Regions from separate parts of the Pseudoxanthomonas putridarboris genome, predicted to be linked through region 1. Evidence: predicted binding sites of a transcription regulator. Region 1 holds the regulator's gene; each other region holds the start of a gene.
What was found. Region 1 encodes HrcA, which represses chaperone genes, less so after heat shock. Its sites were predicted from a motif close to TTNGCACTCNNNNNNNNNGAGTGCNAA; they were not measured.

Region 1 (3,274 bases):
GGCGGCTTCGGGTCAGCGCGGCGGCGGCCGTGCGCCATTGCGCGCGCGCAGCGTCGATCCCGTCGTTGAGCTTGAGCAGGCGCTCGCCGGCGCCGCGCAACGATTCCAGTTCGGCCGCGATGCGGTCGTGCTGTTCCTGAAGCCCGTCCAGCGGCACCCGGTGCTTGCGGGCCAGGTCGTGGATGCGGGCAAGCCGGCGTTCCAGTTCGTCGAACTGGGCGGGTTCGGCGTCCAGGTCGTCGCGCACCTGGCCCAGCAGGGCCAGGGCTTCCTCGAGCTGGATGCCGGCGCCTTCCAGCAGCGTGTCCACATCGCGCAGGCGTGGTTCGTGTTCGACCTGGCGGGCCAGGTCGGCGCGGGTCTGTTGCAATTGGCGGGCCAGCGACGGGCCGTCGTCGTCGGCCAGCTGCGCCAGCGCGGTGTCGCAGGCCTGGATCAGGCTGGTGGCGTGCGCCTGCCGGCGGTGGCTGGCGACGAGGTTGTCCAGCGCGGCGGGGGCAAGGTCTTCGCGCTGCAGTTCGCCCAGTTGGTGTTCCAGGTAGTTGATGCGGTCGGACACGTCGCCCTGGCCGGACAGCTGCTCGCGCTCGCGCAGCAGCGCGCCCCAGTGCTGCGCGGCCGCCCGCACGGCGGCGAGCGGGGCGTGGTTGCGGGCGAAGGCATCCAGCAGGTCCAGTTGGCTGGCGCGGGCCAGCAGGGCCTGGTGCTCGTGCTGGCCGTGGATCTCGACCAGCCGCGCGGCCAGCTCGGACAACTGGGTCAGGGTCACGCTGCGGCCGTTGATCCACGCGCGCGAACCGCCGTCGGCGCGGATCACCCGGCGCAGCTGGCACTGGCCTTCGTCGTCCAGCTCGTTCTCGGTCAGCCAGGCTTGGGCGGGCGAGTCCGGGGCGGGGTGGAACTCCGCCGACAGCTCGGCGCGTTCGGCGCCGTGGCGCACCACGCCGCTGTCCGCGCGCAGGCCGGACAGGAAGCCCAGCGCGTCCACCAGCAGCGACTTGCCCGCGCCGGTTTCGCCGGAAATGACGGTCATGCCGTCGCCGAATTCCAGTTCGGCGGCGCGGACGACGGCGAAATCCTTGATGGCGAGGTGTCTGAGCATGGGGGCGGATTGTAATGCGTGCCGGCTCAGGTTCTGCGACACGGCGGGCCGGCCGCGCTTGCAAAGCCGCTGGCGCACCGTTATCTAACAGGGATGAATACCCCGTCGCCCAGCCTCGATCCGCGTGCCCGCCAACTGCTGCGCGCGCTGATCTCGCGCTATATCCGCGACGGCGAACCGGTCGGCTCGCAGACGCTGGCGCGCCACGCCGGCCTGGAAGTCAGCCCGGCCACCATCCGCAACATCCTGGCCGAGCTGGAGGAAGTGGGGCTGCTCAGTTCCCCGCACACCTCCGCCGGGCGCATCCCCACGGCGCAGGGCTACCGCGTGTTCGTGGACAGTCTGGTACAAGTGAAATCGCTGGGCGACAGCGAAGTGGCCCGGCTGCGCTCGGAACTGCCCAGCGGCGCCGGCACGCAGGCCCTGCTGGGCAACGCCTCGGAACTGCTGTCGGCGATGACCCATTTCGTCGGCGTGGTCAGCGTGCCCAAGCGCGAGCAGTTCGCGTTCCGCTACATCGACTTCGTGCCGCTGGACGGCAAGCGGGTGATGGCCATCCTGGTCTTCGCCGACAACGACGTGCAGAACCGGGTCATCGAGACGCGCCGGGGCTACGACCGTTCCGAACTGGAACGCATCGCCAACTACCTGAACACCCATTTCGCCGGCCGCCCGCTGGCGGAGATCCGCGCCAGCCTGCTGCGCGACCTGCGCAAGGCGCAGATCGAGATGGAGGGCCTGCTGGCCGAATCCATCGAGCTGGCCGAGCAGGCGCTGACCCCGCCGAACGACGACGTGGTGCTGGCCGGGCAGACCCGGCTGATGGGCGTGCACGAACTTTCCGACCTGGAGCGCCTGCGCGAGCTGTTCGAGGCCTTCGCCCGCAAGCGCGAGATCCTGCAACTGCTGGAACGCACGATCCGCGCCCCGGGCGTGCGGATCTTCATCGGCGAGGAGACCGGTCTGGCCCCGCACGATGGCGTTTCGGTGGTCACCGCGCCGTACATGGCGGGCGGGCAGGTGCTGGGCGTGCTGGGCGTGATCGGCCCCACCCGGATGGCCTACGACCGGGTGATCCCGGTGGTGCAGGCGGCCGCGGATGTGCTGGGCGCGGCCTTGAATCCGGAAACGCCGGCCCCATAGGTTGGGGCTGGGCGGCCGGACTTGCCGCCACGGAACCCGACATGAACCAACACGACCACGATTCCGACCTGGACCAGGGCAATGAGCCCCAGGATGCCGAAAACCCGCTGATCGCCGAACTGGAAACCCTCCGCAACGAGGTGGACCAGCTGCGCGCGGCCTCACTGCTGGAGCGCGCCGACCTGGACAACCAGCGCAAGCGCGTGGCCCGCGACATCGAGCAGGCCCGCAAGTTCGCCAACGAACGCCTGCTGGGCGACCTGCTGCCGGTCTTCGACAGCCTGGACGCCGGGCTGGCCGCCGCCGGCAGCGAACCCAGCCCGCTGCGCGACGGCCTGGAGCTGACCTTCAAGCAGTTGCTGAAGGTGGCCGGCGACAACGGCCTGACCGTGCTGGACCCGACCGGCGAGGCCTTCAACCCGGAACACCACCAGGCCATCAGCCAGACCGACGCCCCCGGCGCCGACCCGGGCAGCGTGGTGCAGGTGTTCCAGAAGGGCTACCTGCTCAACGGCCGCCTGCTGCGCCCGGCGCTGGTCGTGGTGGCCAGGCACGACTGAACGACCCTGCGGCGGCGCTTGAACGGCGCCATCGCACCCCTATATCGGGACCATCAACCCGGCCGATGGCCGGCCAACACCAGAATTTGCTAGGGAGCGAAATCCACCATGGGCAAGATCATCGGCATCGACCTGGGCACGACCAACTCGTGCGTGGCGATCATGGACGGCGGCAAGGCCCGCGTCATCGAGAACTCGGAAGGCGACCGCACCACGCCCTCCATCGTCGCCTACACCAAGGACGGCGAAGTGCTGGTGGGCGCCTCGGCCAAGCGCCAGGCGGTCACCAACCCCAAGAACACCTTCTACGCGGTGAAGCGCCTGATCGGCCGCAAGTTCACCGACGCCGAGGTGAAGAAGGACCTCGACCTGGTGCCCTACGGCATCGTCGCGCACGACAACGGCGACGCCTGGGTGCAGACCAGCGACGGCAAGAAGATGGCGCCGCAGGAAATCTCCGCGCGCGTGC
Region 2 (3,274 bases), on a different contig from region 1:
ATGCGGTGTTCGACCAGTTGCTCGAATTGTCCACCGCGCCGATCGTGCTTTCGCATACCAGCGCGGATGCGATCCACGACCATCCGCGCAACATCGACGACGAGCGCATCCGGCGGCTCGCGGCGAAAGGCGGCGTGATCCACGTCAATGCGTTCGGCGCCTATCTGATTCCGACGCCGAGGATTCCCGCGCGCGTGCAGGCGATGGAGGCACTCTCGAAGAAGTACGGCCCCGAAGGCCGGATGCCGGCGGATCGTGTCCCGGCCTACCTCGCCGAGCGGCGCGCGATCGAAGCGCGTTACCCGGTCAAGCGGGCGAGCCTCGAGGATTACATGGCCCACCTGCTGCACATCCTGAAGGTCGCCGGTCCCGAGCATGTCGGCATCGGCGCGGATTGGGACGGCGGCGGCGGCGTGGTGGGCCTGGAGGACGTTTCGGCCCTGCCCCTCATCACCGAGCGCCTGTTGCAGGCGGGCTACGGCGAGCAGGACATTCGCAACATATGGGGCGGCAATCTGCTCAGGGTATTGCGTCGCGTCCAGGAAGCCGCCGTCGTGTCCGAGGCGGAATCCAGCTGAGGCGGCGAACGGCGGACGCAACGGCTGCGAGGATTCGCCCGACCGACACGTCGAGCCTGCCCGGCACCGGGGTACCCGCGATCCGCATGCGCGGGAGCCGATAGCCGGTCGTCCGCCACGGCTCCGGGGAGTCATCGTCTTGTTCCGGGGCGTTGGTCCACGGGCCCGCGCCGCGGGCATTCCGCTTCAGTGCGCCGCTTCGGCCGGCAGGAGGCCGCCATGACCGAAACCATCACGCCACGTCGCTTCGCCTGGGATCTTCCGCTGGATATCCCGAAGCACTGGCTGCCCGGAAACGAAGTCGTGTCCTCGATGCTCAACGCCTACACCATCCTGGTGCCGGCGAACGAGGGCTTCTACATCCGCACGCTGAAAGCATGCATGCCCCGTATCGAAAGCGAGGACCTGCGCGCGCGATGCGTCGAGTTCATCCGGCAGGAGGCGCAGCACGGGGTTGCCCACAAGCGCTACTGGAGCAACCTCGATGCGCAGGGCTACCGTTTCCGTGTGTTCGAGAAGCGCGTGGACAAGCTGGTTTTCCGTGTCATGGAAAAGATCGCTCCCTTGTGGCTGCGCGTCTCCCTGGTGAGTTGCGTCGAACACATCAATGCCTACCTGGGGCATGAATTCCTCTCGCAGGGCATCCTGGCCGACGCCGATCCGCGCATGCGGGGCTTGATGGAATGGCACTTCGCCGAGGAAATCGAGCACAGGCGCGTGGCGTTCGACCTGCTGCAGGCCATGGCACCCCGCTATGCGGTCCGGGCGCTTGGATTCGTACTGACCGTGGGCCTGTTCTATTCGCTGATGAGCGGCTTGGCCATGGCCTTGCTGGCGCAGGATCGGATCCTGTGGAGGAAGAAAACCTGGACCCAACTGATGTCGCACCTGGGAACCGAGCACCGGATGTTCCGGCGCACGCTGGGCCACCTGACCGACTACCTGCGACCCGGCTTCCACCCCTCCCGAATGAAAAGCGATGCCCTGGCAGCCGCGGTTCTGGCCCGCCAGGCGACGACGACACCGCCCGTGATCGTCTCCATGCACGGGTGCCATCCGCACGCTTCGGACTAGCTGGGCGGCGCCTGCAAGGGGTAATGGTGTCCAGCAGGCAGGAAAGCATGGTGTTGTTATGTATGTTATTGATTTTATTGAATGTATCCGGCAAATAAAGCCCGGGGCCGGCGGCAGCGTTCCAGCAACGGGATGATGGGGAACTTCCAGTGTGCTTAGCAGTCGAACCCCCCGACTGCTAAGATGACCCCCATGAGCCAGAACACCCCCACTACCGCCCTGGTTACCCACAACCTGCCGATTCCCAGCGCACTGGGTTCGCTGGACGCGTACATCAGCGCCGTGCACCAGATCCCGGTGCTGACGGTCGAGGACGAGCGCGAGCTGGCCAACCGCTACCGCGAACAGGAAGACCTGGATGCCGCGCGCGAGCTGGTCCATTCGCACCTGCGTTTCGTCGTGCACGTGGCCCGCGGCTACAGCGGCTACGGCCTGCAGCTGGGCGACCTGATCCAGGAAGGCAACATCGGCCTGATGAAGGCGGTCAAGCGCTTCGACCCGGACATGGGCGTGCGCTTGGTCAGCTTCGCCGTGCACTGGATCCGTGCCGAGATGCACGAGTTCATCCTGAAGAACTGGCGCATCGTCAAGGTCGCCACGACCAAGGCGCAGCGCAAGCTGTTCTTCAACCTGCGCAAGTCCAAGACCCGCCTGGGCTGGATGAATGCCGCCGAAGTCAGCGCCATCGCCAAGGACCTCAATGTGTCCGAACGCGAAGTGCTGGAAATGGAAGCGCGCCTGTCCGGCCGCGACATCGGCTTCGATGCGCCGGCCGACGAGGACGAGGACCACGCACCGCCGTCGCCGGCCAGCTATCTGGTCGCGCACGACGAGGATCCCTCGCAGGCCTACGAACGCGCCGACAACCAGGACAACCAGCTGGAACTGCTGCGCGAAGGCCTGGCCGGTCTGGACGAACGCTCGCGCGACATCATCAAGCGCCGTTGGCTGGACAGCGAAAGCAAGATCACGTTGCAGGAACTGGCCGACGAATACGGTATCTCCGCCGAGCGCGTGCGCCAAGTGGAAGCCAACGCGCTGAAGAAGATGAAGGCGTTGTTCGCCGCATAGTTTGTCAGCTTAGTCACAATAGAAAGAGGCCCCGCACCGGGGCCTCTTTTTTTGTGCGCATATCGCATGAAAGGTGTGATCATCTGCGCACCCGCCTGGAGCGGGCCTGGATTATCGGAAGGAGTAGACGATGCGTTGGGGGAAGGAGAGAGCGATAACGTTTAGTTTGATCTGCGTGCTGGCATGCGGTCTGGCCGGACCGCAGCTGATCCATGAAGCATCCGCGACCGAAAGCAGCAACACGAAATCGACAAGCACGGGCGGCATCCGCTTCGGCATCGATCGCGAGGAGTACGACGCGCAGGCCCGTGCCGCGATGCAGGTGGACCCGGTGGTGGCGGCGCACATCGGCGCGATCCGCAAGATCGCACTGGACGAACCCGCCAGCCTGGAAGAACCCGGCCCGGACGTGCTGGTGTTCGATGTCGAAGGCAGTCGCGGCGAGGGGCGCGTCACCGCTCGCTTCATCACCGTCAGCGCGACCGCGGAAGCGCTCGGCCCCGGCATGCTGGTGATGGCGGACGGCACCGAACACGCCATCGAAGGCGATG
Region 3 (3,274 bases), on a different contig from region 1:
ACATCACATAGGCCAGCAGCCCGACCACCCAGGGCTGCTGCAACTGGAAGCCCCAGCCCAGCGCCTGCCCGGCGGCGCGCAGTCCGATCGCCAGCGCGCCCACGGCGACGAAGCTGGCCAGCACGCCGGCCGTGTACCAGAGCGCGCTCTGCCGGGCATGGCCGCCGCTGCGCCCGCTCTCGGCCAACGACAGCGCCTTCAGCGACAGCACCGGCAGCACGCAGGGCATCAGGTTCAGGATCAGGCCGCCCAGCAGCGCCAGCGCCAAGGCGGCCAGCAGCGTGGTCGGACCGCGCTGGGCGCGTTCCAGCACCTCTTCGGGCGGCCGCGTGCGTTCCACTTCGGCCGGTATCGCGGCGGCTTCCGCCGGCGCCGTTTCTTCGGCGGGGCGTGCATCCGCCGGTGCATCCGCGATGGTCGCGGTGGGCAACGGCTCGATCAGCTGCGCCGGAACCGTGGCCGGCGCATCGGCGGGCGTCGTGGTGCCGGCGGGAATCGAGAGCTTCACCCGCCGGGTCATCGGCGGATAGCAGATGCCGTCCTTCTGGCAGCCCTGGAACGTCACCCGCAGCGTCGCGTCCGCCGCGCGGCCATGTTCGCGCCGCAGCGGCACCGGCACTTCGGCCTGGTCGAAATACACGGTGACGTCGCCGAAGTGTTCGTCGCGGTGCGGCACGCCCCTGGGCCAGCGTGGCGCCTGCAACGCGATGCCGGGCGCGCCTTCCAGCGCCATCGAGGTGCGGTCGCGATACAGGTAGTAGCCGCGCGCCGGGGTGAAGCGCAGCAGCAACTGGTCGCCGTCGAAGGCGATGGCCTCGAAGGCGAAGGCCTGTTCGGCCGGCAGCGGCAGTTCGTCCACCGCGCCGCCCGGCCCCTGGCCCAGCAACCCGCCTCCGGCGAGCGCGGGCGTACCCAGCGGCACGAAGCCGGCTTCGGCGGCAGGCAGCGCGACGGTCAGCGTGCGCGTCTGCGGCGGGTAGCAGATGCCGGCGTCTGCGCAGCCCTGATACTTGATCTTCAGAGTGACGGAGGCGGCATCGGCCTCGGCGCGGCCGGGCAGGGTGGCCGCCAACTGGTCGCGGTAGGTTTCCACGTCGCCGAAGAATTCGTCCCGGTACGCCTTGCCCGGGGGCAGTTGCAGCGGCCGGGCGGCGAAACCGGCGTCGGCTTCCACGCCGGTGCGGTGGCGGTACAGGTAGTAGCCGTCGGCGATCTTCCAGTGGATCTCGATGCGGTCGCGGCTGGGCGCCGTGGCCGTGAGCGCGAAGGCTTCGTCCACCGGCAGCAGGTCGTCCTGGGTGATGGCGGCACGCGCCGCCGGCGGGAACGCGCCGAGAAACAGCGCACAGGACAACAGCAGGAGCAGCACGCGCAGCGGCATCGGGTCAGGGTTCCTCGTGAGTCTGTTCGGCCACCCAGCCGAGGTAGGCGGGCAGGCCGTCGGCTTCGACCGCCAGGATCTCGGGCAGTTCATACGGGTGCAGCTCGCCCAGCCGCGCGGTCAGCGCGTCCAGCCGGTCGGCCGTGGTCTTGATCAGCAACTGGACCTCGCCGGCCTGCTCCACCCGGCCCTGCCAGCGATAGGTCGAGACCACGCCGGGCAGGGCGCTGACACAGGCGGCCAGCCGTTCTTCCACCAGCGTCCGCGCCAGCCGCTGGGCGGTGGCGTCGTCGGGGCAGGTGGACAGGACCAGGCGGATGGACATGAGCGGGGGATTATCGCAGACCCGCGCCGGCCGGCCTGGGCGCGATTTGCGCGTCCGCCCCTTGAAACGCCGCCGGCCACCCCAACATCCGGTGCATCCCGGCCTGGCCGGGTTTTTGTGCCCGCGGCGTTGGCAGTCTCCCGGTGGGAGTGCTAACATCGCCGCCCCTTTCCCAGTGCAATCAATCACTTAACGAGGATTGAAATGAGCAATATCAAGCCGCTGTACGACCGCGTGGTCATCAAGCGTACCGAAGAAGAAAAAGTATCCGCCGGTGGCATCGTGATCCCCGACTCGGCCACCGAGAAGCCGATCAAGGGCGAAGTCATCGCCGTGGGCGAAGGCAAGGTGCTGGACAACGGCAACGTGCGCGCGCCGAAGGTGAAGGTGGGCGACCAGGTCCTGTTCGGCAAGTACAGCGGCACGGAAGTGAAGCTGGACGGCACCGATTACCTGGTGGTGAAGGAAGACGACATCTTCGCTGTTCTGGGCTGAGCCCGGAACAGCGGGATACGGGATGCGGGATTAGGGATTCGCAAAAGCGCATCGCGCTGAATCTTTCCGCTCGCTCCCGGTCCCGCCCTTCCGCTTCTGCGAATCCCCAATCCCCAATCACGAAATCCCGGAGTTCAGAAACATGGCTGCCAAAGATATCCGTTTCGGCGAAGACGCTCGTACGCGCATGGTGCGCGGCGTGAACATTCTCGCCAATGCCGTCAAGGCAACGCTCGGCCCGAAGGGCCGCAACGTCGTGCTCGAGAAGAGCTTCGGCGCCCCCACCATCACCAAGGACGGCGTGTCCGTCGCCAAGGAAATCGAACTGGCCGACAAGTTCGAGAACATGGGCGCGCAGATGGTGAAGGAAGTCGCTTCCAAGACCTCCGACAACGCCGGCGACGGCACCACCACCGCCACCGTGCTGGCGCAGGCGCTGATCCGCGAAGGTTCCAAGGCGGTCGCCGCCGGCATGAACCCGATGGACCTCAAGCGCGGCATCGACAAGGCGGTCATCGCCGCCGTGGCCGAGCTGAAGAAGATCAGCAAGCCCACCGCCGACGACAAGGCCATCGCCCAGGTCGGCACCATCTCGGCCAACTCCGACAGCAACATCGGCGACATCATCGCCGAGGCCATGAAGAAGGTCGGCAAGGAAGGCGTGATCACGGTCGAGGAAGGCTCGGGCCTGGAGAACGAGCTGGACGTGGTCGAGGGCATGCAGTTCGACCGCGGCTACCTGTCGCCGTACTTCATCAACAACCAGCAGAGCCAACAGGTCGAATTCGACGACCCGTTCATCCTGATCCACGACAAGAAGGTCTCCAACGTCCGCGAACTGTTGCCGGTGCTGGAAGGCGTCGCCAAGGCCGGCAAGCCGCTGCTGATCGTGGCCGAGGAAGTGGAAGGCGAAGCGCTGGCCACCCTGGTGGTCAACACCATCCGCGGCATCGTCAAGGTCGCCGCCGTCAAGGCGCCGGGCTTCGGCGACCGCCGCAAGGCCATCCTGGAAGACATCGCCACGCTGACCAACGGCACGGTGATCTCCGAGGAAGTCGGCCTGCAGCTGGAGA

Region 2: a site for HrcA is predicted at 1,808-1,834, ahead of rpoH (RNA polymerase sigma factor RpoH). Genes of this name have one in related genera too.
Region 3: a site for HrcA is predicted at 1,836-1,862, ahead of groES (co-chaperone GroES). Genes of this name have one in related genera too.

Annotation. Positions count from the first base shown of each region.
Region 1 is NZ_JBBWWT010000003.1:422,351-425,624, reverse strand. It holds gene recN (DNA repair protein RecN) at 1-1,102, opposite strand, end outside; gene hrcA (heat-inducible transcriptional repressor HrcA) at 1,196-2,245, shown strand; gene grpE (nucleotide exchange factor GrpE) at 2,287-2,805, shown strand; gene dnaK (molecular chaperone DnaK) at 2,914-3,274, shown strand, end outside.
Region 2 is NZ_JBBWWT010000001.1:426,806-430,079, reverse strand. It holds gene AAD027_RS01910 (dipeptidase) at 1-578, shown strand, start outside; gene AAD027_RS01905 (metal-dependent hydrolase) at 798-1,652, shown strand; gene rpoH (RNA polymerase sigma factor RpoH) at 1,845-2,723, shown strand; gene AAD027_RS01895 (hypothetical protein) at 2,854-3,274, shown strand, end outside.
Region 3 is NZ_JBBWWT010000006.1:192,835-196,108, forward strand. It holds gene AAD027_RS14100 (protein-disulfide reductase DsbD family protein) at 1-1,381, opposite strand, end outside; gene cutA (divalent-cation tolerance protein CutA) at 1,386-1,706, opposite strand; gene groES (co-chaperone GroES) at 1,911-2,201, shown strand; gene groL (chaperonin GroEL) at 2,344-3,274, shown strand, end outside.